3 regions of the Tindallia texcoconensis genome follow, and region 1 is predicted to be linked to each of the others. Evidence: riboswitches for the same ligand, from Rfam matches in the RefSeq annotation. Region 1 holds a riboswitch; each other region holds the start of a gene.
The links. Region 1 has a riboswitch for thiamine pyrophosphate ahead of thiW (energy coupling factor transporter S component ThiW). Riboswitches for the same ligand answer to the same signal wherever they lie in the genome.

Region 1 (10,995 bases):
ACTTAAACTCCGTTTCAGGACAAGGGTAGGACAAGGGGACGTTTCTCGCGTCCCGTTTTAATCAGACAAGTTCACCTTATTCATCTATTATCAAAAAGGCTAGGGAAGAAACGCTGCTTCATCACTGGACTGTACAAGCCTACGCAAACCAACAAAACCGAAACAACAATTGGTGTTACAAAACTAATCAGCAACTGTCCTTTAAGAAAGAAAGGCACGCCAGATGCCATTCCCAGAATCGAAGCAATTAAGGCTGTTTTTTCCGTCAATTTTGGCTGAAACAGACCATAAAACAGCGGGAAAACCAATCCGGCACAGAGTAGATCGGCTAACAGAAATAGATACAACACACTGAAACCTTTGGAAGCAATCCAGGCACCTGGAAGGATAATGATCAGACCAATCCATTTGACCCAGCGCAGGTTTCCTTGTTTTGCTCCTACTCCATTGGAACTGTAAAGGTCGATGGAAAAACTGGTCACCAAAGCATTCAAAAGCGTATCTACCGTACTCATAACCAGCACCAGCGCCAGAATAAAGACAAATACGATTAATGCGGTTGGAAAAGTAGTGTATATCATTGAAAACATGGCCACAGAAGGATGCTCCGAGTATCCAAGGCCGCTGGATGCAATGCCAAGAAATCCGGTAAAAAGCATAATGGGAACGGCTAACACCGAGGAAATAATCAGGGCTTTTCGCAGACTGCTATCATCTTTCCCTGCATACACCCGTTGCCAATAACCTTGATGAAATAAATTCGCCACCAAAACTGCAATCATGAGGGTCAGACCAAATTCGATGCCTCCCGGATTTCCAAAATCCATCAGATGAGGGGTCATTTCCTGTGTGCGTTTCATGATTTCTACCGGCGATCCCACATACTGAACAATGCCGAAACCCGTTACTCCCAAAAGCAGAATCACTAAACCCATCTGAATGGTATCCGTAAACATAGATGCTCTTAAGCCACCATAGGATGTATAGATCAGGGCACTGATGCCCACCATCAGGGCTGTAAAAAGCATTGGGATTCCAGCAATTTCACGGGCTACCAAGGCGATGGCCGTCAATTCTGCAATTAAGTGCACAAACATATAAAAAAGCGATATGCTTACCGTCAAAAAAAACATTTTTTTCCCATATCTCTTTTTTACATAATCGTTCAGGGTGCTCCCTTCAGGGAGAAAGGTTCTGACCCTGGGACCCAGCAGGATAAAGGCAAGGTATAAACTTCCCAAACCCAGGGCATAAAACACCACGGCACTGATGCCTCCAATGGATCCAGCTTCCGGTGGTGTAAAGAGGATGAATACCCCTAAAAAAGATGCCATAAAAGTAGTAGATAAAAACCCGACTCCCGCAGAATTTCGAGCCGTGAAAAAATCATCATTGCTTCTGATTAGCCCCTTGCTATAGGCTATGCCAAGGCTGGTGAACAAAACAACCGTTAAAACCAATAAAATACTCACAAGTCCTGATGAGATCATCTTTGTTTCCTCCTTGTTTCCCCTATGATTTGGTTGAGCGTTTCCGCTGCTTTTTGGGGAGATGCTGTTTTTAAAACCGCTGATACCACTGCCACACCATCCACGCCTTGCTCCATGACAGAGGGGAGGTTCTCTTTGTTGATCCCTCCAATGGCAACCACTGGAAGTCCCACAGTTTTTTTAATGATTTTGAGTTTTTCAAGGGTTACCGGACGAGTATTGGTTTTGGTGCCGGTTGGGTACAAGGCTCCAACCCCGACATAATCTGCTCCTTCTCTTTCTGCACCAACAGCCTCTTCCAGCGTTGCAGCCGAAACACCAATGAGCATCTTAGGGCCAGTTATCTTTCTAGCTGCTGAAACCGGCAAATCCTGTTGCCCTAAATGCACCCCCTCGGCACCAATAGCGAGGGCAATATCAAGCCGATCGTTAATGATAAGTGGTACCTCATACTCTTGGGTCAACCGATGCACCTCAACCCCACGCTGATAAAAGTCCTTGGCAGAAAGATTTTTTTCCCGAAGCTGAACCAGGCTCACTCCGCCCTTCAAGGTTTCTTCCAGCGTTTTTAAAAAGTCACGCCTTTCTAAGATGCCTTCATCTGTCACTAAATAAAGCTGGTAGTTAAACCCCTGCTTATCCATAGTGAACCTCCTCTTTGATGCGGATTCGTTTCTCCAAAATATCGGCGGAGATCCTGCCCAGATGATCCATCAGCTTCACCCGATAGCTTCCCATCCCTTCTCCTGCAGCCAGATCTTCAAAGGCCAGTTGGCCAGCAACCGCCATGGTGGAAATCCCCATAATTCCTGCTTCCACTGGAGACCTTTGGGCTCCCAAATACAGCCCAATGATGGCCGTGGTCATGCATCCGCTTCCGGTGATTTTTGTAAGAAGGGGGTGACCGTTGGAGAGTTGGTAAACTGATTTTCCATCGGACACCACATCCATGACGCCGGTGATTCCTACGGAAACCTTGTATTCCTTGGCCATGGCCATGGCCAGTTTACTGAGATCCAGATTCTCATTGTCAGCAGCATCCACCCCTCTGGTTTTTCCATTCCCTTCCACCAGGCACTTTATCTCTGAAGCATTGCCCCGAACAAAGCCAAAAGAAATCGTCTCCAAGAGCTCTTTTGCGGTTTTGGTACGCAATGAAGTGGCGCCGGCTCCCACCGGATCCAAGATCACCGGGATCCCTTTTTCATTGGCTTTGCTTCCTGCCAACCTCATAGAGTCAAGGCTTCTTTGATTTAAGGTGCCCAGATTAATCACCAAGGCCGAGGCCATAGACACCATTTCTTCCACTTCTTCTGGATCATCCGCCATAACAGGGCTTCCACCAAGAGCCAGCGTACAGTTTGCACAATCATTTGCCGTCACATAGTTGGTGATATGATGAACTAGGGGAGTGGTTTCTTCCAGTTGTTGAAATGTCTTTTGAAAATCAATTTTTTTCATCAATCCGTCTCCTCCCCTCTTGGTCATAGTATTCGTGAAAGTGATGCACTGGTCCCGGTCCATGGCCAATGGAAAATGATTCTTCGATGGCTTTACTGATGTATGCCTTGGACATCCTTACGGCTTCCAGCATTGAAATTCCTTTTCCCAAATTGGCTGCAAGGGAAGCAGACAAGGTGCAACCGGTTCCGTGGGTGTTTTTTGTTGTGATGCGATGATGTGGATGTTCATGCCAGTGTTCCCCGTCATAAAGGAGATCCGTTGAATCGCCTCCCATTAGATGACCACCTTTCATCAGCACATATTGTGCTCCCATCTGATGAATGGCTTTCCCTGCAATTTTCATCTCTTCAGGAGTTGTGATGGTTTTTCCAAGGATGACTTCTGCTTCTGGTATATTAGGCGTTACAACAGTTGCCAACGGAATTAGCTGTTTGATCAATGCTTGTTGAGCATCCTTTTCCAAGAGATGGTAGCCACTTTTTGAAACCATCACCGGATCCAACACCAGGGGTATCTCAGGATGCTTTCTTAAAAAACGATGGATGCTTCCAATGGTTTCTGTATTGGAGACCATGCCTATTTTGATCCCATGCACTTGAATATCGTCGAAAAGAACCTCCAACTGTTTTTCAATTATTTCCGGCTGTATATCTTGGACACCAAAAACGCCGCGGGTGCTTTGAGCTGTCACCGCTGTAATAACGCTCATCCCAAAGGTTCCATGGGCACTAAAGGTTTTTAGATCTGCCTGTATACCCGCTCCCCCGGAACTATCAGACCCTGCTATGGTTAGTAGATTTTTCATGACAAGGAACCTCCTTCTAGTAATTGCCTCGTTGCTTTGCTTTTATAAAGTACGCTGAGCACCATTAATCCAATAATGGCACCACTAAAGGAACTGATGCCAAAGGGCACCACAAAGAAAAGTACTGCACCTTCAAAACCCATTAAATATTTGGCCAAGGGAAAGGCTCCCAGTGCCCCCAGGAAGGAAGTGCCCAAAACTTCTCCTGCCATGGAAAAATGCATCTTACCTGTTTTGCTGAAGAAAAAACCTGCCATCCATGCTCCAAAAATGCTTCCTGGAAAAGCCAGCAAAGATCCGGTTCCCAGGATATTTCGAATAAGAGAAATCATAAAAGCAACCAGAACAGCCATGGGTGTTCCAAGGGTCACCGCCGCCACTACATTAATAGCGTGTTGCATGGGAAATGCTTTTGCAACGCCCACCGGGATAGAAACCATATGGGCCGTCACCACTCCCAGGGCCATTAAAAGTGAGGCCATGGTTAGTTTTCGAACATTCATTTCTTTTCCTCCTTTCATCCATCCTAAATTTTTTTCATTTATCCTACGTTCTAAATAGCAGGCTCACACCCCAGTGATCCAGCAGGTCCGTTGAATATATACTTTCCTATATCAACATAAAAAGAGCATCACCCGTAGGCAATGCTCTCAAGATACAAAAAGAGTCTAGTCTCTCTGCAAAGCACTTTCCTACGCTGGCATTACCCAGATCAGGTGCAGGGATCGAAGACTTGAAACGGGTCTTCCTCTCAGTCGGCCTAACCGACACTCCCAGTGTTTACTTTCCATTTAGTTTTCAAAGTCATCATAGCACACCTTTTAGCCTTTGACAACGATATTTTCTAAGGTTCATTCTTTAAAACTTCAGTAAAAAATCTTAATCCCTATTCCTAAGCCTATCCATGATTCCTAAGCCTATCCATGCCTTTGATCCTAAAAACGTGCACAAGGGGTTGATGCAAGAAGTTTACACTCAATTAACACAAGAAGTTTGCACCCACCTCTAAAAAAGTTTATAGTGGTTCTATACAGGTCTTACTTTAACCTTAAAGGGCAGGAGTGAATAAAATGATCCCTCTAAATCATCAAAGAGCACCTCTTTTTGAGGCACTGTTAACCTATGTTAACAACGAAACCATTCCTTTTCACGTACCTGGCCATAAAAAAGGAGTCGGCATGGACCAAGCCTTTCGAGAATTTATCGGTACCAACGCCATGGCCATTGATGTCACGGTTTTTGAGCAGGTAGACAGCCTCCATCATCCTTCCGGTTGCATCGCCGAAGCTCAGAAATTAGCGGCAGATGCATTTCAGGCAACGCATACTTTCTTTTGCGTCCATGGAACTTCTGGAGCCCTTCATGCCATGGTGCTCAGCGTGCTCAGGGAAGGCGATAAGATCATCCTTCCAAGAAACGTTCATAAGTCTGTCACCACAGGCCTTGCTCTTGTGGGCGCTCTACCGATTTATATCCATCCTGAGATCGACTCTTTGACTGGTACAGCACTGAATGTAATCCCAGCAACCGTTGAAAAAGCACTACAAGACCATCCAGATGCCCGGGGAGTGCTCGTCATTAATCCCACCTACTTCGGTGTTGCAGCAGATCTAAAAGCCATTGCAAAACTGGTTCACCAACATAACATCCCCCTTATGGTGGACGAAGCCCACGGCCCTCACCTATCCTTTCACAAGGATCTTCCCATGTCAGCCATGGAGGCAGGGGCGGATATCTGTGCCCAGAGTACCCATAAAATCATTGGTTCCCTGACCCAAAGCTCCATGCTTCATGTACAGGGAGAGAGGGTGGATCATCGAAAGGTTCAAGCAGCCTTAAACCTACTGCACACCACCAGTCCTTCTTATATTTTACTGGCTTCTTTAGACGTAGCCCGCCGCCAAATGATGACAGAAGGATTTCAATTGCTGGAAAGGATACAGTTCCTATCCCACCAAGCCCGAGAACGTATTAATGCCATCGACGGCTTTCACTGTTTTGGTGCCGAAAACCTTGGAAGTCCAGGGTTCTATGGTTTGGATCCAGCCAAGTTAACCATTACCTGCCGCAATCTTGGAATCTCTGGTCATCAGTTAGAGGAAATTCTTTCCAAAGAATACCATATTCAGCCAGAATTATCGGATCTTTACAATGTTTTATGTACGCTTTCCATTGGTAATACGCAGGAGCAGGTGGATTCACTGATTAGCGCCCTTCAATCTATCCGTAAAGGCTATGGTCAAAGCCCGATTCTCTCCTATTCTGAAACAGATAATGTCATCCTGCCACCGCTCCCTTTGCAAAAGCTCTCACCAAGAGAAGCCATGCACTGCGATACGCATTTGCTTCCCTTATGGGAAAGTATCCATCACATCAGCGCAGAGTTCTTAATGGTATACCCTCCTGGTATTCCTCTCCTCTGCCCAGGAGAGCTTATTTCTGAAGAGCTGGTACGCTACATTGAAACCCAGCGAGAAGCTGGTCTATGGATTCAGGGAACGGAAGACCCAAGGGTCCGACATATTCGAATCGTCCAAGCCTCACATCAATAAGATTCTTATAAACAGGATTCTTATCCAGAGACGTAGCACCGCTTATCTCCCTCTTGTAGAATCCCTATCGACCAGCACTACTGGAATTGATCCTATCATCATCCTAGCGCCTGTTTTAGCATTTTTTGTACCTAGGAATCCGTCCTGCTTATGCATTCAGATACCAGGTTGCTATATTCAAATAAGTGGCAAATGTGACCCATAACAGGTAGGGCACCATTAGCCATCCAGCCAAAGCGTCTATTCGGAAAAAAAGCCAGGTACACAAACCGATGGCCAGCCACAATACCAGAATTTCTATTGCTGCCACGCCTCGAAGCCCTAAGGTAAAATACAGGTAGGGCCACAGGAAATTCAATGCAAGCTGAAGAACAAATGCCAAGGCTGCTCTCTGGACTTCAGGCCTACCCAAACCCTTGGACAGCACCCTAAAACAGGCAATTCCCATCATCGCATATAATACGGTCCAAACGGGTCCAAAGATCCAACCCGGTGGAGATAAAGGTGGTTTGGCCAGTTCCTGGTAAATGTTATATGAATTATTCAACACAGCTCCCCCTAACCATCCGTTTCAACAACCCTTTTTTCATCCTTTCATCCGCTTCTTACCTTCATGAAAATATGCTCTCACTGAATACGCGGTAGATCCTTATACCTTGCATAAACTAGTATCCCCAATCATCTACTGTCCAATCACTCGTGTTACTCTCTCTATTTAATATCCACATCCAGTCTGTATAGGTTGAATTTGGTTCAAGACTTCCATCACTACTGGACTCATCCACCGTAAAGTTTGATAGTAATACCATTACATTGTCAGGACTTACACCATTAATTGATCCACGCCCATAGTTCATATAAGTCTCGATAAATGAATTAGATCTTTCTTCATCGTACCAAATATCCGTAAGTTCGCATCCATTGAAATCTTTAAATTTTTCCTTCACACATTCAATTGCCTGATTAATTTCTTTGTCACTGAATTGTTCTGACTCTCCAACCAAAACAACATCTTTATCCGCTTGGCTACAAGACATTAAGATGAGACTTAATAAGATTATATAGCTGCACCATATCACTCTTTTCATTTAAAGGTTTCCTCCAATATTCTTCTTTATTTTGAAAGCTTAAGGAGGACGTGTTGAGAGGGCGAGTTGCCCCCGGCCCCACTGAGCCTACCCCACTGAGCCCACTCTCACTGAGCCCAGCCCCTCCCACTGATCCTCTGTCCTTGGTTATTTTATGCCAATGGAGATATATTTAATCTCCAGAAAGCTTTCAATCCCGAAATGTCCTCCTTCTCTTCCAAGGCCACTTTCCTTAAAGCCTCCAAAAGGCGCCTGCACCGTTGCCGGACCACCATCATTAAGGCCCACAATGCCATACTCCAATTTTTCAGAAACCCGAATACCTCTGCTGAGTGATTCGGTGAAAACGTAGGAAGCAAGACCAAAACGTGATTTATTTGCCAGTTCCAGAGCCTCCTCTTCCGTTGAAAAGCGTTGAATTGGCAGCACAGGACCAAAGGTTTCCTCCTTCATAATTCTCATGTCCTCTGTTATATCCACGAGAACGGTGGGCTTATAATAGTAGCCTGCCTGATCATGATTGCCTTTATGAAACCCTTCTCCACCGGTTATAAGTGTTGCCCCTTTTGAGAGAGCATCTTCCACCTGCTCCTGTACTTTTTGATAGGCATTTCCATCAATCAGCGGTCCCATTTGAGTGCCTTCTTCAAACCCGTCACCCATCTTAATGGCAGAAAATTTCTCACTGATTTTTTGGACAAATTCTTTCTCGACGGATTCCTGCACATATAATCGGTTGGTAGCGATACAAACCTGTCCGCAGTTTCTGATTTTTGCTCCCATAAGTTCTTTTACCGCTTTGTCTAAATCCCCATCATCAAACACAATGTACGGTGCATGGCCTCCAAGTTCCATGGATAGGTGCTTAACCGTATCCGCTGATTTCTTTATCAGCATTTTTCCTACATCAGTTGATCCAGTAAAGGTTATTTTCCGAACTCTGTTATCTTCCAACAAAGTGTCACCAATGATTTCCGGCGGACCTGCCAGTAAGGAGATGACTCCTTTTGGTATGCCGGCTTCATGGGCCAGCTTGATGATTTCAACGGCAGAAAAAGGAGTCTGTTTTGCTGGTTTCAGGATCACCGGGCACCCGGCAGCAATAGCTGGTGCAATTTTTCGCGTTACCATGGAAGCCGGAAAGTTCCAAGGTGTAATGGCCGCTGTAACTCCTACCGGCTGTTTGAGAACCATAATACGTTTTCGGCTTGAACTGGCTGGGATGGTTTCCCCATATACACGTTTCGCTTCCTCCGCATACCATTCCACAAAGCTGGCAGCAGACCTCACTTCTCCCAGTGCCTCGGCCAGTGGTTTTCCTTGTTCCGCCGTCAGAGTGCTGGCGATGGTTTCTTCCTTTTCCAGAAGCAGTTTATGCCATTTTTTCATATAATCTGCCCGCACATGGGCCGGCAGGTTGGACCATTCTTCAAAAGCCTGATTCGCAGTATCAATGGCCTCAAGTACTTCTTCCTTTCCGGCAGCTGCCATTTTACCGACCAGGCTTCCATCGGCCGGATTGAGTACATCAAAGCTTTCTCCCGAAGCCGCATCTTTCCATTGTCCGTTAATATATAGTTTTTCCATTCTCATCTCCATAAACCCTCCTGTGTTTAAACTCATCATTCACTTGCATGAATTGGACTTAAAAACATCTATAAATACGCTACCCATCGAATGATAACCGTAAACACAGCCTCGTTTCTGATGCGGATGTGGTAGGAGGGTGGCAGGGTCCAAGTTTTAATGTTGAAGCGCCAACATAGCAGCCTTTGCTTCATAGAGTTAGTCTATTGTAACTTTTTTGATCTGTAGGACATGATAAATCCACCATTTATTATCTACTTATATTTCTTCGAAGATATTTTTTTCACAAAAAAACACACAATGATTGCCTATACACTGTGTGCTTTCTACTATTTTTCTCCAGTCGCTTCAAAGGAGGGAGGGGAAACGATTTTTTGCACCATCAACAATTTTCGAAGAAGAGATCTTCTTAGTGGTGGTATTCATCGGATAAAATTGTCCAAACTAACGGAAGAGGTATGTCTGTTATTCTTTCCCCACCGTCCCGAAGCGATGATGAGAAACGATAAGCTTTTTCGGGTTTGTATTTTTCAATATAGCTGAGCAGGCTTTTCGATCGAATGGTCTTGCCGGATTTCACTTTGGATGGGTGCTCCTAAAAGGATTCCCCTTTCAGTAATAATGTGCTCTTTATTAAAATCTTATGTGTGTATTTTGCACATGTATTATGCATTATTGGTATGTTTAATGCAACAAAGCGCATTTAAACTCTACCATTGCTGTAACTAGAAGCATCTAAGCATACATCAATGGCCCGGTTACACCAGCCAATATAATGGCTAGTGCGATTCCTGCCATGATAATGCTTTTATCAGCTGCTTCATCCTCTTTGTTCTTTAACGCAAGCCCTTTCGTAAGTGAAAACACAATAGCCATCCTCACTGTTTAAGGATGCGAACAATGCTGTCGGCAGTGATCAGCGCAAGGATAAAAGAAATAAGCAATACGATCAGGCTGCCAACTAAGATAGCCTCAGAAGAATTCAAACTGATGTTCATGAAAATAAACATCCTTATGTATACGTAAAAAAATACCGCTACCAGTAAAAAGTGTACCAGCTTCTTCAAGGTTTATTCCTCCTTCAATAGGCGTCGCAGCGCTCTTTCAAAGTCTTTATCCTGATCTTTGTCCCGTTTCTTCGATTTGGATGCATAGATTCCTTTATTCCTCAGTTTTCGATTGATATGCCTGCTGGAAAGCATGCCGTCAATATTGGAATCATCCCTCACCTCTCCTTCCAGTCAGCATATCATATTGGATCTTTGGAATAAACTCTGTAATCGTATAAACAAATGGAACTTTAGCTCCTTTCGAAAAACCGGTTCCTCTGTTAGAATATATGTGAACCCGTTAACATAAAGTTAGATTGTTTCCATAACACCTTCATAACCCAAGGAAAGGAACCTATGATGCTGAAAAAATATATAAAGACACTTCTTATTGCCATCCCTGTCGCACTGATCTTGAGTCAGCTGATCCCGGCTCTGCTTTACAGTGATCTCTCCACCAGTTTGAAAATTCAATACCATTCTTTTCAGACCAGAAACCTTGAGCGAATTCAAATCTCTGATGACCACGCTCAGGGAAACACCGTCATCAACACCAATAATTACGGACATGGAGTAAAAGGGGAGGACCACTATTATTTTGTGGAGAACCATTTGAACCTGGTTCAGACCACCAAGGATTTCCAGAATAAGCAATACCTGATTGAACAATCCGGCGGTACTGGCATCAACCGATTGAATAAGGTGGACGACTGGATTTTTTTCAGCCAGGGCAAAAGCTACAATCGAATCAAAACAGATGGCAGCCAGCAGGAAACTATTTTTCAGATGGGCTATCCTTTGGACGTTCATCTCCTGGGAAACTGGATTTATTTCAGAAATTTTTCCGACAGGTCTATGATTTATCGAATGGATGTGAATGGCCAAAACCTGGAAAGGTTGGTCAACCAGTCCGTTACGGATCTGACTCTTTATGATGATCGGCTCTATTACAGTTATCAG
Region 2 (10,995 bases), 1.2 Mb from region 1:
AGATATGGTGGAGAAGAATTTGTAGGCATTATGCCAGCTACAACAGTTGAAGGAGTTCAGAAAATTGCCGAGAATTATCGCCAAGCAGTGGAAGCTCTCCAAGTAGAACATCAAGAATCACCTATAAACGAGTTTGTGACGGTGAGTGTCGGTTTTGCCACTATGATGCCTTCGGAAGAAGAAGGAGAAGAAAAACTGGTTCAGCGGGCAGATGAAGCTTTGTATCATGCCAAGAAATCTGGTAGGAATCAAGTAAAAGGGAATATGGCATCCGTAGACCAAAGGGAAAAATAATGGTAAAATAAAATGTCAATATAAAATAGCAAGGAGTGTGGAATTAGTGGAAAAAGTGGTCATTGAAACTGAAAAAGGGTCAATTCTAGTGGAGTTGTTTAAACAAGAGGCTCCAAAAACAGTGGAGAATTTCGCAAAGTTAATTCAAGAAGGTTTTTACGATGGACTATCCTTTCATCGAGTCATTGATGATTTTGTTATCCAAGGTGGATGTCCGAAAGGTAACGGTACGGGAGGACCTGGCTACACCATTAAGTGTGAACTTGAAAACAATCCAAAGAAACATGAAAGAGGAAGTTTATCAATGGCTCATGCAGGAAGAGATACTGGAGGCAGTCAATTTTTTATCTGTCACAGCCCGCAACCTCACTTGGATGGGAACCATACAGTTTTTGGAAAGGTAACAGAAGGGTTAGAGGTGGTTGATCAAATTGTAGCTGGTGATAAAATGATAAAAGTGACGGTAGAATAATAGTATAAAATAAAAACCTGGTCCTTGACGGAATCAGGTTTTTATTTTATACTATAACTGAACATATGAACAGATATTCATACGAAAGGGAGATGAGAATGAGTGAAGCTAATCGATGTGCGGTAACCATTATTCACCATGAATTGGTTAAGCAAGTTAAAGACCGTATGATTTCTCAAGAGGACGCAGGAGAGTTGGCGAACTTCTACAAAGTATTTGCAGACCCCACTAGAGTTAAACTTTTATTTGCCTTAGGGATTCAAGAAATGTGTGTGTGTGATTTGTCTTATCTTATGAATATGAGCCAGTCAGCAGTATCCCATCAGCTTAAGGTATTACGTCAGGCAAGGGTTGTTAAAAATCGTAGGGATGGAAAAGTGATGTACTATTCCTTGGATGATGATCATATACAGCATGTTTTTTCTCAAGGATTAGAACATATAAAAGAGACAAAATAGGAGTTGAGACATATGAAAAAAAGCATAAAAAAAGAATATCAGTTATGGAACTTAGGATGCGCAGATTGTGCGGCCAAAATTGAGAATGAAATTGGAAGGCTTGATGAAATAATTAGCGTTCACTTGGATTTTGTATTACAAAAGCTAAAAATTGAAGTTGAAACATCGACGAATACAGATAGATTAAAGAATCATATTGATAGAATTACGAGAGAGATTGAAGAGGATGTAAAAATTGTTGAAGTAGAAGAATCTGTGAATTTGAATCATAATGAGGTGGTGGATGAACACGATCATGCACTAGATGAAAATAAATCTATCAGAGTGATTCTTCTTAGCGGAGTCTTGTTAATAGTACCCTGGGTCTTAGAAATGCCTCCTTTTATGGATTTTGGAGTATACTTGATGGCCTATTTGGCAGCTGGGTCTGCTGTATTGAAAAAAGCCGGTAAAAATCTATTGAAAGGCAAAGTGTTTGACGAAAATTTTTTAATGAGCATAGCAACCTTAGGAGCCTTCGCCATTGGAGAATATCCTGAGGGGGTTGCTGTGATGCTTTTCTATCAAGTGGGAGAGTACTTTCAGGGTAAAGCCATTAATCAATCGCGGAAATCCATTGCCTCTCTAATGAACATAAAGCCAGAATATGCTAGCGTAGTGTCTGAACAAGGCATTCATACAGTAAACCCAGGGGAAGTAGAAGTAGGTCAGCAGATTATAGTGAAGCCAGGCGAAAAAATACCGTTGGATGGACATGTGGTATTAGGCAACAGCATGGTGGACACTTCTGCTTTAACAGGAGAATCTATGCCTAGAGAGGTTATGGTTGAAAGTCTTGTAATGAGTGGTTCCATTAATCAAACTGGTTTATTAACTATAGAAGTGGATAAAAAATATAGTGACTCCACAGTATCTAAAATTTTGGAATTAGTTGAGAATGCCAGTGCTAAAAAAGCGAAAACAGAACAGTTTATCACTCGCTTTGCCCGTTATTATACACCCGTTGTAGTGGGGATTGCTGCTTTTATTGCTTTGGTTCCACCGGTTCTGATTCAAGAAGCCAATTTTCATGAGTGGATTTATAGGGCGCTCATTTTTCTAGTGATCTCTTGTCCTTGTGCTTTAGTGATTTCTATTCCCTTGGGATTCTTTGGTGGAATAGGTGGTGCATCTAGGAAAGGCATACTAGTGAAAGGTGGAAACTACCTAGAAGCATTGAATGATGTAAAGACGGTTATTTTTGATAAAACAGGTACCCTGACAGAAGGTGCTTTTCAAGTAGATGAAATCTATGTGGCTGATGGATTTGATGAAAAAGAAGTTCTTAAAAAAATGGCCCTTGCAGAGTTTTACTCGAATCATCCGATTGCAGAATCAATTCGAAGATACTATGGGGAGAATATGGACGAAAAGATCATTGAAGACCATAAAGAAATACCTGGTGGAGGTATTATGGCTAGGATTTCAGGAGAAAAAATAATACTCGGGAAAAGTGGATTTTTGAAACAACACCATATTTCTGTAAAGGAGTACACGCAACCAGGAACTGTGATTCACATTGCGATCAATAGTAGGTATGCAGGGTATGTTGTCATTCGAGATCAAGTGAAATCAGATGCGGAAGAAACGATTCGTGGGCTAAAAGAAGCGGGTATAAAACGCTTGATCATGCTAACCGGCGATCAAAAAGCCATAGCGGATCAAATAGCACATTCCATAGGCATCGAGGAAGTATATGCTGATTTATTACCAGATGACAAAATGAAAATAACAGAAAGAATAATGAGCGAGTCAACGGGTAAAGGAAAAGTTATGGTGGTAGGAGATGGAGTGAACGATGCACCGGTATTAGCCAGAGCGGATATTGGGGTTTCTATGGGTGGTTTAGGGTCAGATGCAGCGATAGAGGCTTCGGATATCGTGATTATGAAAGACACTCCTTCTAGTATTCTGGATGCCCTTCAAATTGCTGGTAAGACACATGCCATTGTATGGCAGAACATTATGGCAGCATTAGGTATCAAAGCTATTGTTATGGTAATGGGAGCCTTAGGAATGGCCACCATTTGGGAAGCTGTCTTTGCAGATGTAGGCGTAGCCTTATTAGCTATTTTTAACGCAATGCGAGTCATGCGTTCCTAAAAGTTTATGAGATGCAAATTTGGGTATGTTTATTGCATACTAATTGGATACTATGAAAAAATCCATCATAAGAGTAAAGGGAGTGAGAAAATGAATTATGCAATAGAAATGGTATCTGCTTTTGCAGGAAGACTTGTGTTGGCCAGTATATTTTTGATCGTAGGACTAAGGCTGATTAAAAAAATAACAACGATAATCTTATTGAAATTGGAAAAGTCTGAAATGGATCAATCTCTTAAATCTTTTCTGATTCCAATGATTCGAATCGTTTTACAAATATTGTTGGTAATCAGTATCGCTTCTATGATAGGTGCGGAAATGACTTCTTTTATAGCGGTTCTGGGTGCTATGAGTTTTGCTGTGGGTCTGGCCTTACAAGGAAGTCTTGCTAACTTTGCGGGTGGTGTGCTGATACTGATTCTACGACCATTTAAGGTTGGTGATTATATAGAAGCCGCTGGTTTTGGTGGGACTGTTAAGGAAATTCAGGTTTTTTATACCATATTGAATACACCAGATAACCGAAGAATTATTATTCCTAACGCGAATTTGTCCAACAGTAGCGCTATTAATTATTCCTCTTACGACACTAGAAGAGTAGATTTTAAGTTTGGTGTTGGTTACGGAGATGATGTTCAAAAAGTGAAGAAAGTCCTAGGAAGGATTGCAGAAGAACACCCTCTAGTGATGAAAGATCCAGAACCTATGATTGTTTTAGGAGAACATGGAGACAGTGCTATTGTGTTTTATTTTCGAGTCTGGTGTCAGGCACAAGATTATTGGACCATATATTTTGATATGATGGAACAAGTAAAAGTGTCTTTTGACGCAGAAGGTATCAATATTCCTTATCCTCAAATGGATGTGCATATGCAGCATAGAGAAGAGTGAGGAAACAATAGATCCACACTAGATTTGTTGAAATCATAAAAGACCTTTCGAGTTAGTGAAAGGTCTTTTATGGTTTGGTGAATAAGTTTAGCCTAGTTTTGATTGAATATAAAGTTGTCGTGAATCCCATTCAGCAAAGTAACGACGATTCCCTTCGTCATCAACCAAAATGTATGCTCTGCTTTCTTCAATTGGTTCTTTGGTAACTTCGTCCTCCACCATTTTAGGTGGATCTGGTTTCTTCTCTGAAGCTTCTGAGCTCTCGGCTGAAGATGGGGAAGTGGACTGTGGCTTAGGCTTTTTAAAAGAACGAGTTGCAAAACCACCTCCGCCCATTAGACGTATGACGCCTCTGAAGATTAAAACCATCAGCGTTATTCGAATGAGAGAATATATAAATGTATCCATTGATTACACCTCCTGTACCAAAATTCCATGGACTGGTATATAGTAAAAGCCTTGGTTCAAAAGTATGCCAAAGCTTGATACCTTCTATTGTTTTGATACCCTATTTTATTCGCATTATAGTTAAATCATATCTGATTTCTTTAAAATAATCAAGAGAATAATCCTGATGTTAAAACCAATTGTGATATCTATGGATTCGTTATTTTATTCGGTAGCAAGTTAAACCACTGGTATGCTTGACAGACATAATGGAGAAGAATATAATGAAGACGTTAAATCAACGGGGAGCTAGATTATTCTGGCTGAGAGGGAAGTATTTCCGACCCGAAACCTGATCTGGATAATGCCAGCGGAGGGATCATCGTCGTTTTAAACAATGGTCTGTCATCCCCTAGGTGGCAGGCTATTTTATTTCCGTGGTAAGATCAGGCCTCGAAAAATCTTAGGAGGAGAGGTCAGATGATAAAAAGAAGAGCATTAGCAGTAGTAGGGTTTGTATGTTTGACATTATTAGTTACCGCCTGCGGAAACAATGGAGCAGAGGTCGATGAAGTACAGGATGTAAAGGAAATGGAGAACGTAACCGTGGTCTTAGATTGGGTTCCAAACACTAATCATACAGGCATTTATACAGCTTTAGAGCTGGGACTCTTTGCTGAAGAAGGAATCCAGGTCGACATCATCCAACCTAGTCAAGGTGGCACGGTAGACTTGATAGGAGCTGGACAGGGTGAGTTTGGAATCAGTTATCAAGAAGAAATAACCTATGCAAGAACGGCGGAAATTCCCTTGCCTGTTAAGGCCATAGCAGCTATTATTCAAAACAATACTTCTGGGTTTGCTTCACCAGCAGAAAAAGGGATTGAGCGACCTCGTGATTTCGAAGGAAGAGATTACGGTGGCTGGGGCTCTCCAGTGGAGGAATCAATGATTAGAGCCTTAATGGACAAAGATGGTGGAGATATTGAACAGGTGGGCTTTGTAAATATAGGGACTTCCGATTTTTTTGATGGGGTAGAGAATCATGTTGATTTTAGTTGGATTTATTATGGATGGGATGGCGTTGCAGCGGAACAGAGAGGGTATGAGATTAATTTTATTCGCTTACAGGATTACGAGCCGGCTCTGAATTTTTACACACCGGTGATTGTATCCAATGAAGATTTATTGGAAGAAAACCCAGAATTGGTACGACGTTTCCTGAGAGCTGTTTCTAAAGGCTATGAATTTGCGATTGAAAACCCCGAGGAAGCAGCACAGCACTTATTGGTGCAGGTACCTGAAATGGATGAAAAAATGGTCGTAGCAAGTCAAATTTTTTTGGCGTCGGAATATCAGGCGGATGCTAGTAGGTGGGGGGAAATGAAACCAGAAATCTGGAAGAATTATGCGGACTGGATGTATGAACAAGAGCTGCTAAATCAGCACCTGGAGATAGAAAATGCGTTTACCAATGAGTTTCTGCCTACAGAAGAATAGTGGTGCGACCACTATTCATATATTTTGGATAAAACATCCGGGAATACAAACTCGGATGTTTTTTTTATTTTGTTGGGAAAAATATGGTAGAATGTGTATAGGTGTTCATGCCATAATCATATAAATGATAGGGTGAAAAAAATGAAGCATACCAAAAACAAGTTTCACTGGTTTCAAAATGGAAAAGTGGAATATGGAGGATTTGCTGGATGGGATAAAGAGTATGGTGTGATTCACGGTTTCAGTACAAGAAACGGTGGTGTAAGCCAAGGTTGTTATCAGAGTATGAACTTAGGATTTGTCAGTGGAGATGAAGAAAAACGTGTAAGGAAAAATTTTGAGTTGTTTGGTGAAGCGATTGGGATTAATTGGAAAGACCTTGTTCTTTCTGACCAAACCCATCAAACTAAAATACGAGTGATATCAGAGCAAGATCGTGGGGCAGGAATTATGGCTCCTAAAAAATATAAAGGGGTCGATGGGCTTATTACCAATGTACCAGAAATTCCATTGATGACATTTCATGCAGATTGTACACCTTTATATTTTGTGGATCCGATAAAAAGAGTCGTTGGCATGGCTCATGCTGGTTGGCGAGGAGCTTTTTCAGGAATGGCTTCTAAAATGATCGAAGAAATGAGAAGGGTATATGGAAGTGAAGCTGCTACGATACAAGTTGGAATTGGACCTGCAATAGGAGAATGCTGTTTTTTTATTCGAGAAGATGTGTACCGTCAAGTAAAAGTCTTTCCTAACTATGTAACAAAGCTAAAAAAAGTGAAGGAAGAACAATGGAGTGTCTCCTTGGAGTCGGTACATGAACACTTTCTTCAAATCGAAGGAGTGCTTGCTAACAATATTTGGAAATCTAAGGTGTGCACCTTTTGTGAATCTGAACGTCTCTTTTCTCATCGGAGAATGGGTGAAAAGAGAGGGAATCTAGCAGCTGTGATTCAATTGGCACCATGACATTAATGAAAACAGAAAGGATGGACAAACAATGCCAAAGAATAATCCAGAAGTACAAAAAGTGATGGAAACATTAGAAAAATTAAAAATCCAGTACACCTATCATGAGCACCCACCTGCCTATACCGTAGAAGATGCGAAAAAGCATGCAGAAGGCATTGAAGGGCTGCATTGCAAAAATTTATTCTTAAGAAATTATAAAGGAAATAAACACTATCTAATGATTACAGAAAATGAAAAACCGCTTAAAATTAAGGAAATAGGAAAGAGGCTAGGTTATGGAAACCTGAGCTTTGCATCGCCTGAAAGATTGAAAAAACACTTGGGAGTAGAGCCTGGCTCTGTGAGTCCTTTTGGTCTAATGAATGACTTGAACAACGAAACTTTAGTACTTATTGATGAAGAAGCGGAGCAGTTTGAATATATAACATTTCACCCTAATGACAATCGAGCAACACTATCCATTAAATATGTAGATCTCATTAACTATTTGGAATGGGTAGGGAATCAATATCGGAGAGTGAAGTTGTAGTTAACCCTACTAAAGTAATACCACTTCACTATTTAATCTATTGGCCTAAGGGTATACAATAAAAGTAGAGTAAATCAAGAATGAAGAATTGGTTAACAATACTTTAGGGATGGAGCGATCCTAATGAAAAAAATTACCATGCAAGAAGTTGTCAACCGTGTAGAGGATATTCCTGCCTTTCCACTTACGGTGACTCGAATTATTAAGTTAACAGAGGATCCTGAATCTACGGTGCAGGACATTGAGAAAGAAATTATTCAAGATCAGAGCCTGACAGCGAGGGTGTTGCGTTTTGCTAACTCCACCCACTATGGTTATTCTAGAAAGATCAGCACTATTTCTCAAGCTACAGTTGTCCTTGGGTTTCAGGCGATTAAAAGCATTGCCCTAGCAGCGACAGTTAGTAAGATGATGACTAGAGAATTACCTGGGTATGGAATGGAAAAAGAGGCATTGTGGAACCAGTCGCAAACTTGTGCAATTGCAGCTAAGTTGATTGCCAAGAAAGCTCGTTATCCAAAACCAGATGAAGCTTATGTCGCTGGACTGCTAAGAGATGTGGGGAAGGTTGTGATGGACCATTATCTTAAAGAAGAAATGGAAACAGTACAGGCCACGGTAGAACAAGAGCAGATTCCGTTTATGGAAGCGGAAGAAAGAATTCTCGGGTTTCATCATGGTCAGATTGGAGCTAAAATAGCAGAAAAATGGAATTTACCAGAAGAATTGGTAGAGTCCATTGCGTGTCATCATGATCCAGAGCAAGCGATTATCAACAAAAAGCTGGTTGCCATTACTCATATGGCAGATGCCATGGTAATGATGATGGGAATTCAGATGGGAGCAGATGGACTGCAATATTCTTTCTCAACAAAGGCTATGGAAACAATGAATGTGTCAGAGAACCAGTTGCAGGAACTTCTTTCGGAATTAATTGACTTGGTAAACGATGACGATGCCTTTAGCAACTAGTAGAGATCTTCATGATGAGGGTGTGGTGCTTCCGCATCCTCTTTTGTGTTGTTAACAATTTGTTTCCATAGGGTATTATGATTTGTATAAATGGTAAAAGATAAAAAACCTTTTGAAAGAAGGGATCTTCAGTGTTTAAAAAAATAGTTTTTCTTTTTTTATCGATAACCAGCTTAGCTGGAGTTTTTGGAGGGATAGAAGCTATCTTTGCTGAGAGTTGGCAGCAGGTATTAAATAAGTCTTCGAACTTGGAAGGATATTATTATCAAACATCCTTTAAATTTTCGGATCATCATATGGGAACCATGGAAGTGTGGAGTCAGGGCTACGCTAGACGAGTTGAAATGGTCAATGCGAGTACCGGAGAAAAAATGGTTTTACTGACTAGGCAAAGCGAAGGAACCTTTTATCAAATTGATTCAGAAGCGAAAGAAGCAATTGCGTACACGTATGCGGATGTGGAGTTATTACCTCAAGATTTAGACGAAAGTCGCTATGCGGTGGCGGAAAGTCGATTTGATCAAAATTTTATAGACCGGGTCTCTTCAGTAAAGGAAGAAGAATATAATGGACAATCAGTTTTTTTGCTAGAAAATAAATCTACCCACGGTGGCCAAGAAGAAATCTATCGAGTATGGATTTCTAAAAAATATGGTCTTCCCTTAAAAGAAGAAATGGAAATGGCGGATGGAAGAATTCATGGCAGAACCTATGAGAAAATGATAGAAGGACCATTTCCTCAAACATTATTTGAGTTGCCAGAGGACATTAAGGTTATTAAACAGCTACCATTTAATTGATAGATTATCAAAATGAGGGCGAGGAATTGGAATGAAAGAAAGATGGACTAGGCGAAAAATTCTTTTATCCATGATAATACTTCTTATGATCCTAGTGGCTACTATACAAATTCTTAATGGACCTGGGCAGCATCATGTTCCAATAGAAGTGGAAGAAGTGGATGTAATGGAGAAAGAGGATGTAGATCCAGATGAATTAGAAGAAGAGGAAAGTCTACCTCATGAATCACTGTTGGAAGGTCTGAGTAAAAACTCAGAATTTAAGTCAGGAGAAGCGATAGGGCAACTGAAAATCCCTAAAGTTAACCTTGTCATGTCAGTGATTGAAAATGCAAGTGCAGCAAACTTAAATACAAGTTTGGCACGAATGATCAGCAGCGATTTGCCAGGACAAGAAGGGAATTTTGTCATCACTGGTCATCGTATGTATCAGTATGGAAGTCATTTTAATCGTTTAGATGAAATTGAAGTGGGGGATGAAATTTTTTTTGAAGACAAAAACCATCACTATCGGTACGTAGTTGAATCGATCACATTTGTGGAAGCATCTGAAATATGGATCACCATGGGTACCAATAGAGAATCTCTTTTGACCTTGATCACATGCACACCTATTGCACGTGCTACCCATAGATTGATTATATTTGCTTCCTTGCAGGAGGTACTTCCTTTAGCGCATGAAAGTGCCAGTTTATTATAATAAAAGGAGCGAGACGCGTGGAACGTATTGATTTAAAACAAATAGAAAAAAATTTAATAGTGAGGAACTTACGAGAAGAGGACATAGACGCTATTGTAGCGCTTTCTCATATTTGTTTTCCCAAAATGGATCCTTGGGAAAAAGGTCACTTGGAAAGTCAAATCGCTGTATTTCCGGAAGGGCAACATTGCGTTGAGTACGATGGGGAGATAATAGGTGCTTCTTCTAGCTTGATCATAGATTTTAATCAGTATGAAGATATACATAATTTCGATGAGGTCTGTGATTATGGCTATATTGCCAACCATGATCCAGACGGTCTTCACCTATATGGGATTGCCATGATGGTTCATCCAAATTACCGTAGGCTTAAAATAGGGACACGATTATATGAAGCTAGAAAAGAACTAGTAGAGGAACTGAATCTGAAAAGCATGATCATTGGTGGGCGCATTCCATACTATCACAAATATGCTAAGGAACTAAAACCAAGAGAATATGTGCAACAGGTGGTCAATCGTGAACTATATGATCCAGTATTGACTTTTCAAATTATGAATGGATTTGTTGTAAAAAGAATTATTTCCGAATACCTAGAGGACGATGAAGCATCTTTGCATTTTGCAGTTTTATTGGAATGGAGCAATGTGGATTACCTACCAAAAAGCAAAAGGCATTTTATTAGAGCTTTTCCGGTGCGAATCTGTGCGGTCCAATACGCTCTAAAACGAATAGATTCTTTTGAAGAATTTGCACGTCAATGCGAGTACTATGTAGAAACCAGTTCAATCTATGAAAGTGATTTTGTGGTTTTTCCCGAGTCTTTTACAGTGCAATTATTGTCGTTTCTGAATGAGCGTGTCCCTAGCAAGCAGGTA
Region 3 (10,995 bases), 750 kb from region 1:
AATATTCCCTAACATACTTCACCCCCAGAATTTTTTTAGTTCCAAGATACCCATTGGAATGTTTCCTTAAAACCTTCTTTTTTTTCTGAGATAATCCTAGCTAGGATCTTTGGACTGTACTTCTCCTGTCCTTGACGTCCTACTACAGAATAAAGAAGTCGGGACTTTTTACTTATTTTATCACAAGACCCTAAATTTTCCAAACGCTTCTGGGGGCTTAAGCCTAAACCTATCTATTGTTTCCTTAGAAAAACAAAGACCCGTCCCAAACATATAGTACCTGAAAATGATTCATCACCACCATAACCACAGGTACCAATGCAAACAAAAACAGAGCCAGTACCCAATCCATGGGAGTGACGGTTATTTTCTTAAAATAGTTACGTCCGCTTTCACCTGTAAATCCTCTGGCTTCCATGGCAATAGCCACCCGCTCTGCTTTGCGTATGGCCTGAGCAAGCAGCGGAATAGCATAACGGTACAATTGTTCCCCTTTTCCTTTCAGTCCTTTTCGCTCCCTTCCACCACGAACCAGATGAGCTTCTTTCAGGGTAGCAAACTCTGATTGGTATAAAGGAAAAAAACGATAGGCGGCTAACATGCTATAGCCATATTTAGGCGAGAGTTTGGTTTGTTGCATCAAACTCAGCAGTAACTCCGTAGGGTCTGTGGTGGCAACAAACAACAGGGCATAGGCCGCATAAGCCAAGACCCGAAAGGCCAAGGCACAGCCACGAAAGAAAGCTTGTTGAGAAATCATGATACGTCCCATGCTAATAAATACCGGATCATCGGTGCTTCGAGGAAACAGTACCTGCATCATAAAAAAGCCAAAAGCCAGCAAAACAAAAGGCAGCAATCCTTTCAGCATCGCCGCTAAAGGCACTTTTCCTATCCAGTAGGACAAAGTAAGCATGATGATGAGCAAGGTCAATGGCACAAAGGGATCAAAGGAAAAGGTCAAGAAGATCATACTGATCCCTATACTTCCCAGTTTTAATACCGGGTTCATTTGATGGAGTAAGGACTGCCCTTCATAATAATTAAACATTCAGAACACCTACTTCTTCCTTGGATTGTAGTTTTTCCAGAATGGTCAACGCTAGTGGCGGCTTTAATGCGCAGGCTTCCAAGAGCGGTTGTTGACTAAAAAGACCTTGCGGGGTTCCAGCATAAAGGATCTTCCCTTCCGACAACAAGGCAACCTCCGTGGCGTATTCCCAAACCAATCGCATATCATGGGTAATCATAACCACTGTACAACCTTTTACTTGTCGCTGCTTGATCAGATTCATCAGCTTATAGGTGTTGGTATAATCCTGGCCAAAGCTAGGCTCATCCAGCAATAGCAATTGTTGATCCGTAGCTAACATAGAAGCCACGCTTAACCGACGTTTTTCACCCTGACTAAGGGTAAAGGGATTCGCATCCCCTTTTTTCTCCAAAGAAAACTCTGTTAACAACTCTTCCACACGTGGCATAATCTCCGATCCCGGTACCTTTGCCAGCTTTAGGGAATAAGCAATTTCTTCCCAAACCGAATCTGTAATAAACTGATGCTCTGGATTTTGAAACACCAGGCCAGCCATTTCTGCAATTTTTCGCCGCGATAACGCCTTGGTTTTTTTCCCAAACAAAGAGATGCTGCCTGCTGTGGGTTTAATCAACCCTAAGGTCAGTCGAGCCAAAGTGCTTTTACCAATGCCATTTTCCCCAAGAAGCGCTACAAAACTACCGGGCTCAACTCGCCATTGAAGATCTTCCAAAACCGGCACTTCCTGAAAAGGCGTTTTATAGCGAAAGGAAACCTGCTGGCAATCGATAGCCGGCAGACTCCCTTCTTCGGTAGCAGCAACGGATGAATCCTTTCTATAGGCTACCTGCTCTAAAAGTGCTTTTCGTTTCCCCTCATGCTTTTCCCCATCCATTATGAGCTCCGGAACCGTCAGGGGGTATGGCGTCATGGTAATCCCATCTTGCTTCAGAATGCCAGCCAGTTCACTAGCATAGGGCTGCCAAACACCAATATCCATCAGCAACTGGCTTTGCTTGGAAAACACATGACGAGGCGGTGCATCGGCAATCACCTTTCCCTGGTCCATGACCAAAACCCGATCCATCAACGTAGCAGCTTTTTCCAGTTTGTGTTCTATCAGAAGAATCGTATATTGCTTTTTCGCCACCAAGGTTTCCAACAACTGAAAAAAATCTTCCGTCGCCGCCGGGTCCAGATTAGCCGTGGGTTCATCTAAAATAAGGATGGGGGGATGCATGGCCAAGGCGCAGGCCAGAGCCACCCGTTGTTTCATTCCTCCAGATAATCGATGGGTATGGTTGTGGCGATGCTCTGTCAGATTTACCATTTCAAGGGCTTCTTCAATGCGGCTATCCATAATATCTGGAGACACGCCTGCATTTTCTAATCCAAAAGCAATTTCATCCTCCACCGTCAGCATACAAAACTGAGCTTCCGGATCCTGAAAAACCAGTCCTACCTGTTGACATACCTCTCCTGGTGCCAAGTCCCCAACGTCTTTATCTTTCAAATATATGCTCCCTGTTTGATCCGCTTCAATAGATCTGGGAAAAAGCCCTGCTATGGCAAGGGCTAAAGAACTCTTGCCACAGCCGCTGGCTCCCACAATCAGCAAGGATTCTCCTTGGGCTATCGAGAAGGAGATCTGAAAGAGTGTGGGCTGATCCGTATAAGGATATTGGATAGAGAGATTATGAATCCTTAGTATATTTTTCATGAACCGCTTTACTCCTTTTTTCACGCCATTCTTTGCCTAAGGGAAAACTGTTTAACACACCAGTAGCCGCTAGTCCTTCGGCAATTCCCTTCCCTAATAAACCAGCAAGGACAGCACCACTGATAATGCGGATCACCAACATGGTTATCAGAAGACCGGGAGCTAGCCCCGCATATCCAAACCGAAACCAATTGTATGCAAAGCTGGCAATCGAAGCCCCTACACCCGAGAGCATCAGGATCCCTGTATTAAACCGTTTATACTTGGTTAACCAAAAAGGGACTTCTGCGCCAAAGCCTTGAATAAAACCGGATAAAATAAGCCATGCTCCCGAAGGCGAACCAAGGGGTATTTGAACAACCGCCGCAATCCACTCGGAGATTAAAGCCGCTCCCGGCTTTCGAAAAATATGGGCACAGATAATGGACACTACAAACCAAAATCCAAAAACAATATCCAGCCCAATGGGCCCCAGTAATCCAGTAGCAATGGCCCAAACTTGAATCCAAGCCATGTAAAGAGGTGCAAAAGCCACCCCAATGGCACTCATGACAATTATTTCTTTTAACTGCCATTTATGGGTTTTAGGTAAAACAGACATTTATTCATCCTCCATTCCTTATTTTTTGCTGGGACTGTTACAGGAAAGCGTTGCCGTCATCACCACATGGCCAACCTGCTTTGTTGCATAGGCAAACACTTCTTCAAGCACACGAAACACCTCTTCAATGCTGCCTTCCAAATTCGTACAAAAATGAGCAGAGCCGTTATAAATACCAGCTTCTTTCACCATGTCCACCACTTCATTAATCATCTGCATATAATTTTCATGGCCTAAAGGGTATAGGCTAAACTGGCAACTCACTTCCAACTCACTACCCTTTTTTGCTGAGAAGTCTGTATCTGCCGGAAAATCATATTCCTCCAGATTTACCATCCCTTCACCAGGGCAACCTTTGGAAAAGGTGGTAGACATGACCACATGCTGGCCTATTGCCGCCGCACTGGCTAGTCCGTCTCGCAAAGCCGCAAATACATTGACCTCCACACCCGTCATGCAGGTACTGACCACATCCGTTTCCACCTTGATTCCCGGACGTTTCATCTCTTCGATGGCCTCTAAAATAACAGGTACAAATTGATTTGTCATCGGGTACAGAGAAAAGCGACAACCAAAAAACGGTGAATTGCCACAACCCATTGGATTTTCTTTCATTTTGTTCATCCTTTCTGTTTTTTTCATTAAAAAAAAGCCACGGCAAGGAACCGGGCTTTATAAACTACGCCTACTGCCTTCCCTACGCTAGTATTACCTAGATCAGGTTAAAGGGTCGATGATTCTTTCATCCTCTCAGCCGCTCTTGCTGGCTCCCCTAGAAAAACATGAAGTTGTAGCCTGATTATATTTTATTATCGATGGAGTGTCAAATGAACCAGTCTGTATTGAAACCAATCCGTATTTCTTTTCTGCATTCTGCAATTGCTGAGTGCTATTGTATGTTTTTTTCCTTAAACACTACGAGAGGCAAAACGTTACAGGCTTTCTCGAACTTTTTTGAATCTTAAATGGATAAAATGCAAAAATAGATGCCCCTAATGGTGGATTTACTTGTTAGGCGTAGTTATTATCCTACACTAGCTAATACCTTGATCTAGTGTCTGGGTGTACTTCATAGGATAATCTTTCTTTGAGTACCAGTTACTTCCCTCAGTATCTTCAAATGTAGCCCACGACTTAACCTTTTCATAATTATTACCAATTCTAGCTACATTTCTTATTGATAACACAACTTCTCTGTACCATAGTTTCCAACTCGAAGGCCTTCCTACTATTCTATTCAAGGATTTTGGAATAGGAATACCTAAACCTTCGGCATTCACACTACCTCCAGATATATACGATAATGGGTTTAGCTCTAAACGAGAGTCATCAATACCTATCTCTTTCCTTACTGCAATAGAAACTCTACCCAGCTCTCCATTCCATGCTCTGATACCATTATTATCTCCACTTTTAACAGCAGATTCAAACCCTCTCAATCCAGCTCTTAAATCTATCAAACGTTTATGCTGTTTTAATTCTGTCAACACTTCAAAGAACTCTTCTCGTGAGCCTGCTTTTTCTATCACGTATGCTAGCATCGCTGGTAAAGCAACAGTGTTTGCGCCAGATATAGCACCAACATTAAATAGCTCCTTCTTTTGTGAAATCATTATCTCCTGCAGAGAATCAGTTATTGTTTTACTCGACTTCGGAAATCCATATTGACTCAGCAAATCACCTGTTACACATTTCTCATTAGCTGTTATTGCATCTACTACTGCGCCAATTCCCCTTAATGAATGAGGCGAGTACGTTAAATCATTTAATGTAGCGATTATCCTATAATAAATTGATCGATACACATTCCATGAAATTGCAGCCATCATTTTCTTTGGCCCCACCATTAAATTGTATCCATCTTGAAGCTTATCTTCAGTCATTTCTCTACCATAAACATCTAAAATCGCATGATGCTTATTTTTGTTATAGGGTGTCCAAATCCCCTTATTAGAATCACCTAATATTGATTCAAAAATCGGTATTCTTTGCTCACTAGTTTTTTCGGCAGATTGAAATGCTCTAAGTACTAACCAATACTCAGATGACCGATAGTTCCATACAAATTTCATATAGATATCCATCATATTCATTATCCTATTAAATAAACCTTCTTGATCATCTTGATAGTCAAGATACCACCTAGAAAACTCTCTTGATGCTATTTCTTCAACATCAGCTAATAACTCTGGGTTTATTTCAAGATTCTTTATACCAATATCACTAAACAACGCTTTCCGTTCCGTTATAAAATCACTAATATATATGTCATGAGGTATAAATACATCATCGTTAAATAACAATGTTTCACATAGATTCTCCAGATTTGATAACTCCAAATCAAAGACAGAATCATTCTTAGTCTTCATAAAACCTAATGCTCTCTGTATACTTGTTAATGTTGCATTATCCATCAAAATATTTGATTCCATAAATTTCCTCCAATACTGAGATAATAATTACGTCTAACGCCTCTGTGTTTGCTACGCAACGATCCTACCGCTTTCCCGTTGTGTTGGAAATACGCTGTTAAGTGAAGTTGGCGATATTTTCTAGTACTGAACTATTTTTTTACCCTCAAATAAGGTTTTAGGAATTTGAACATCCTTAGCAAATGGATGACTAGATAGTAATAGTCTAATGTTTCTCACAGCTGTATAAACATCATGCATTAACATCTTTTGATCTATCCAAATTTGCTCGTCATACACATTATCGTATAAGTGATGAGCAGGTTTTTGTCTGATTTTTCTAAGCTTTTTCAGCGGCTTTATTACCTTCTTTTCTATATCATCAGATTGAACATTTCGCTGAAGCCATTCACTTAATAAAACCAGTGTCCCTTTATTAAACCCTTCTTTAGTTTTTCTCTCAACACCTTTAATAAGAAAAGCATCTTGAGTGAATGTTTTGGGTTCCACATTATTCACAACAAGCTTTTCTAAAGTGTTAATAAAATTATAATAGTTATCTCTCGTTGGCAATAAAACGATATGATAGTTTATAGGTCTATCCTCTTTGTTCATCGTATTATATTTGAACTTTTCCTTATACATCTTATAGATTTGAATGCTCTCACACATTTCGTTGATAAAATGAATCTCCATTAAAAGAGCATCAAAAATTGATATCTCCTCAACCCACTCACCATATATAAGATTTTTAATAAATCCATTATTAAGATAGTAATCCTCAGAATTCTCTAGTAAGTATGAATACCAATGTCCCTGAGCTTTTTTTGATATTTTTGCAAGATCAGATGCAAATGTAGCAATGGCTCTTTTTTCTCGATCCTTTTTTTCATACGCAAGACCAAAGTTCTTAATATATTCAGTCTCTGTGTTATCATCAAAATATTCATCTTTAATTGAAATAGATCCACGATATCCTGAGTAGAATACATGATATTTAGGATTGTTGAAGTAACGTTCTAGAACATGAATATCGAAATATACAACTTTATAATTGTCACCATCTGCTATGGTCTCAAATATGTTTTGCATTATCTTATGTTCTCCTTCTTCCAAATTTATGTTGCCACTTTCACTTAACATCTCCGTGTTTGCGACGTCTCTGAACCGGACCCGCCTGACCCTACCCCTTGTCGGAGCTTCGCTCCCGGTGAAGAGATGTGGTGCGCTGATCTTTCCCTTGACACTTTCCCACCCGCACCTCTTGCAAACACATTGTTCTATGACGTACAAGGCTGCAAACTCAGCGTGCGCCCGAAAAAATCAAATGCTCAATTACTGATTTGTTCAAGCTTTTCTATCAATCTCACATATTCTAATTTTAAAATATCTTCTATCGTCCTGTGGTAAGCACGCACAAATTTTGAATATCTCGCATCCATTATTGGACCAATTGGTTTAATTCTATATGTCCTGTCCATGAAATCTTCAGACTTTACAATTATTGACTTCAATTCGTCAATCATTTTATAAAATGTAATAAGTGTACTTGCCTCATCTTGGCTCAATAAATGACTTATCTCAGCAAATTTTTCTTCCCATCGGTCTACTGCACTTATTTGGTATATGTTATTGGTTTTATTGATTCGAATTAAATCAGAAATCATACTTCTAATGTCATTATATAAAAGTCTTGCAAATGGTCTCGTAAGTTTGTTTTGTACATTACCATCTGAGACACGATACACTTCTTTTATCACATATTCATGTACATGTTCAAGAATCTCAATCTCGCTTGTTTGAATCTCTTTGAAAATATCATCAAAATCCCAAATGTCTTCTAATGGGTCAAATTTTATTGTTCCTTTATAGCCTGTCGCAATACTGTAAGAACCTTGTTTCCTAGTTGTAATAAAAAACCTTAAATTAGGATATTTTTCGTAGCATTTATTGTCCATACATGTTTTAATTGTATGATCAATTTTCTTGCTTTTCTTTGTTGAAGTCACTTGAATACCAAGCCCAAGTTTTTCATCTCCCAAATCTATACCAGGAAAGTTTGATTTTACTCTATTAAGACATTTTAAATTGATGCCATAAATGATATTAAGTAATCCACATATAAATTCTTCAAAATGAATATTTCCATCAGTTAAATTAAGTTTTGCTTTACTTTCTATTTCAGAACGTATTTGATTTAGTTTTTCAATTATTTCATCTAGATATTTTTGTCTATTAAGCATGTTACTTCTCCTTATTTATATGCACCATGAAAGATACATTTTCTTTAGCGTATGTCATAGTGCGTATGCTAATCTAAAAGTGAGCCAAAAACAGCTCTTGTGCTGATGAAAAAGTGAGCCACTCCGCGAATCTTAACAACAAAAATGCTGACGAAAAAGTGAGCCACCAAACCCAAACTCCGATACAATTGAGAGAAATAATTCAATTGACAGGAGTGTGAAAGGTGTGATCGTGGACGTGGACATTTATGGCCGAATCCGGCATATGCATACCCAGGAAGGCATCGGTCAACGTGAAATAGCCCGCAGGCTGGGTATATCAAGAAACACGGTAAAAAAATACTGTGAAGGCGACCATGTACCCTGGGAGAGAAAATCCTATGAACGAGCAGCCACTGTTGTAACAGAAGAAGTCAGAGAGTTCATTCAGAACTGCCTGAAACAAGACCAAACAGAAGGCCTGAAAAAACAGCGCCATACCGCGAGAAGGATTTATCACCGCCTGAAGAAAGAAAAAGGATACACTGGTGGCGAGTCCACCATTCGCAATATGGTCAAAGAAATGAGGCCCAAGTATAAAGAAGCCTTTATGCCCCTGGAATTCGATCCCGGTGAAGCCGCCCAGGTGGATTGGGGTGAAGCTACCATCTATCTGAAAGGCGTCAAAACCAAAATCCAACTGTTCTGTTACCGATTATGTTACAGTGCAGACATCTATGTGAAAGCCTTTCATCGGCAGAACCAGGAATCTTTTTTAGAAGGCCACGTAGATGCCTTCACCCACTTTAACGGCGTTCCTGGTAAAGTCATCTTCGACAACGCCCGGGTTGCGGTAAAAGAAGGCTTCGGCTTTCATGCTAAACCACAAGCTGCCTACCAAGCACTCGGTGCCCATTACGCCTTTGAGATGCATTTTACCAATATTAACAGCGGCAACGAAAAATCCTTGGTGGAAAACCTGGTGGGCTGGTTTCGCCGCAACCTGATGGTTCCGATCCCACGAGTAGACAGTATCGATGAGCTTAACCAGCTTTTTAGAACCGGCTGCCTGGAATACCGACAACACCAAATACAAGGCCGAAACCAAACCGTGGGAGAACAATCAACAGCGGATTGCCACGCCCTACACAAATTACCGGCCTACACCTTTGACACCAGTCGAACAGCCAGCGCAAGGGTCTATGATGACAGCACTGTTCAGTTTGATCGAAACCGTTACTCCGTTCCTGTCAAGTTGGTCGATCGTCAGATCAGCGTCAAAGCCTACGGTAACGAAGTTATCTGCTATTACAAGGCAGAGAAAGTCGCTATCCATCAACGAAGTTACAAGCGGGGAGATGTCTTGTACCAGTTGGAGCACTACCTGCCCCTGCTGGAACAAAAACCCCGGTCCGTATACCACGCAAAGCCTGTTCGCAAGTCCGAGGCAATCGCCCTCCTTGATTGGGGTAGAACCTTTCCCAACGAGGCCAAAGACACTGTCAAACTGTTAAAACTGAGTGTCGATCATGGTGTTGACCGCCTGCTGGCCATCCGAGATAGGCTACCAACAGGCATTCAACCCACTATTGAACTGGTCAGAAGTGAGCTAAGTCCACCCATGGAACCTATTACAAGTCTTCCTACCGACATCCCCGTTCATCCCGTGGATCTGTCAGCCTATGACCGAAAATACCAGGTGGTGGCTCAATGAAAGGAAAAAAAGAAGTCATCGCACTGTATGCTAAGCAATTGCGAATTCCCAGTTTTTCCCGGTATCAGGAAGTGCTCCGTCAAACAGACCAGCCGGGGTATGAAGATTTTCTCCTGGCCATCATGAAACAAGAACTGGAATCCCGCCGGATCAATCAAGAGAAAAGAAGAATCAAAGCAGCCGGGTTTTCCTATCTCAAAACTCTGGATGAACTGGATCTGAAACGACTGCACCACGTGGAAGATGCCTTTATCCACGAACTGGCCTCCTGTGATTACATCCGAAACCGACAAAACATCGTTATGATCGGCAGTTCAGGCGGCGGCAAAACTCACTTGAGCATTGCCCTTGGTCTAAAAGCCTGCGAAGCTGGGTTTCGGGTCAAGTTTTTTACAGCTGCCAACCTGGGCACACAATTAGTAGAAGCGAAAGACCAACGGGAACTGCAAAAATTAGAAAAACAGCTTCAAAAAACAGAACTGCTAATCATTGATGAACTGTCCTATCTGAGTTTTAACCGCCATCAATCCGAACTTCTCTTCAAGGTCATTTCTGACCGGGCGGAAAAAAGCAGTGTCATCATCAGCAGTAACCTGGAATTCTCAAGGTGGACCGAACTTTTTGAAAATCCTACCCTGATCACTGCCTTAGTCGATCGCCTCACTTTTCGGTCCCATATCATTAACATGAACAACCCCTCCTACCGAATGGAGCAGGGATGAAGGGCCATTAAGATGCCGCAGTTATGGATTCTATGGATAACTCCCTTACAGGAGTTACCCACAGAGCCCACAACTGCTTGGAAAACGCCTTTGGCGTTGACCACATCTTAACAGCCTCGGCGACGGACTTTTTGATTATTTCTGGTTGCCAAAGATCAAAAGAGAAAAAATTCAAGCTTACTGGCTCATTTATTCAATAGCACAGTGGCTCAAAAATTAATCAGCACATGGCTCAAAAATTTATTGACATCCGGACAATAGAAACTGCCAATAATAATTAATCAAAATCTTCTTATATCGATAAGTAAAATATCATAAAAATTAATTAAATATTGAATTTTTACATATATTTTATTTGACTATGGTCAATATAAAAATAATCTATACTACAAAGTAATTCTACAAATTCACGAGATGGATTCTTCATTTGTTTAATAGTAATAGTGTCCATTAATACTTCAAAATCATCTTTATTATATTCAATTTCAGAAAATTTCAGATTATGTTTTTCGGCTAATCCAGACATGCTTGTTTGGTATTTTTTTTCATTTTGTACTAAAACTTGTTTTTTC

Region 2: linked by a shared signal. The riboswitch ahead of ACZ47N_RS11785 (ABC transporter substrate-binding protein) and the one ahead of thiW (energy coupling factor transporter S component ThiW) in region 1 are both predicted to bind thiamine pyrophosphate.
Region 3: linked by a shared signal. The riboswitch ahead of ACZ47N_RS09515 (YkoF family thiamine/hydroxymethylpyrimidine-binding protein) and the one ahead of thiW (energy coupling factor transporter S component ThiW) in region 1 are both predicted to bind thiamine pyrophosphate.

What each region holds. Positions count from the first base shown of each region.
Region 1 covers NZ_AP042431.1:1,373,213-1,384,207, forward strand. Annotated here, with positions in the region: gene ACZ47N_RS06330 (sodium:solute symporter family transporter) at 81-1,490, opposite strand; gene thiE (thiamine phosphate synthase) at 1,487-2,134, opposite strand; gene thiM (hydroxyethylthiazole kinase) at 2,127-2,951, opposite strand; gene thiD (bifunctional hydroxymethylpyrimidine kinase/phosphomethylpyrimidine kinase) at 2,938-3,759, opposite strand; gene thiW (energy coupling factor transporter S component ThiW) at 3,756-4,262, opposite strand; TPP riboswitch at 4,432-4,544, opposite strand; gene ACZ47N_RS06355 (aminotransferase class I/II-fold pyridoxal phosphate-dependent enzyme) at 4,830-6,311, shown strand; gene ACZ47N_RS06360 (TspO/MBR family protein) at 6,460-6,858, opposite strand; gene ACZ47N_RS06365 (DUF4829 domain-containing protein) at 6,977-7,399, opposite strand; gene ACZ47N_RS06370 (NAD-dependent succinate-semialdehyde dehydrogenase) at 7,547-8,992, opposite strand; gene ACZ47N_RS06375 (hypothetical protein) at 9,722-9,853, opposite strand; gene ACZ47N_RS06380 (hypothetical protein) at 9,865-10,053, opposite strand; gene ACZ47N_RS06385 (DUF188 domain-containing protein) at 10,057-10,188, opposite strand; gene ACZ47N_RS06390 (DUF5050 domain-containing protein) at 10,393-10,995, shown strand, end outside.
Region 2 covers NZ_AP042431.1:2,594,966-2,605,960, forward strand. Annotated here, with positions in the region: gene ACZ47N_RS11755 (diguanylate cyclase) at 1-294, shown strand, start outside; gene ACZ47N_RS11760 (peptidylprolyl isomerase) at 341-766, shown strand; gene ACZ47N_RS11765 (ArsR/SmtB family transcription factor) at 865-1,224, shown strand; gene ACZ47N_RS11770 (heavy metal translocating P-type ATPase) at 1,237-3,366, shown strand; gene ACZ47N_RS11775 (mechanosensitive ion channel family protein) at 3,457-4,257, shown strand; gene ACZ47N_RS11780 (hypothetical protein) at 4,345-4,665, opposite strand; TPP riboswitch at 4,937-5,039, shown strand; gene ACZ47N_RS11785 (ABC transporter substrate-binding protein) at 5,125-6,144, shown strand; gene pgeF (peptidoglycan editing factor PgeF) at 6,286-7,113, shown strand; gene ACZ47N_RS11795 (prolyl-tRNA synthetase associated domain-containing protein) at 7,145-7,645, shown strand; gene ACZ47N_RS11800 (HDOD domain-containing protein) at 7,769-8,617, shown strand; gene ACZ47N_RS11805 (hypothetical protein) at 8,749-9,417, shown strand; gene ACZ47N_RS11810 (class D sortase) at 9,449-10,117, shown strand; gene ACZ47N_RS11815 (GNAT family N-acetyltransferase) at 10,135-10,995, shown strand, end outside.
Region 3 covers NZ_AP042431.1:2,119,579-2,130,573, reverse strand. Annotated here, with positions in the region: gene ACZ47N_RS09535 (HD-GYP domain-containing protein) at 1-15, opposite strand, end outside; gene ACZ47N_RS09530 (energy-coupling factor transporter transmembrane component T family protein) at 245-1,051, opposite strand; gene ACZ47N_RS09525 (ABC transporter ATP-binding protein) at 1,044-2,753, opposite strand; gene ACZ47N_RS09520 (ECF transporter S component) at 2,728-3,354, opposite strand; gene ACZ47N_RS09515 (YkoF family thiamine/hydroxymethylpyrimidine-binding protein) at 3,373-3,969, opposite strand; TPP riboswitch at 4,032-4,138, opposite strand; gene ACZ47N_RS09510 (hypothetical protein) at 4,389-5,786, opposite strand; gene ACZ47N_RS09505 (hypothetical protein) at 5,907-6,857, opposite strand; gene ACZ47N_RS09500 (SMEK domain-containing protein) at 7,097-8,008, opposite strand; gene istA (IS21 family transposase) at 8,235-9,701, shown strand; gene istB (IS21-like element helper ATPase IstB) at 9,698-10,423, shown strand; gene ACZ47N_RS09485 (hypothetical protein) at 10,764-10,995, opposite strand, start outside.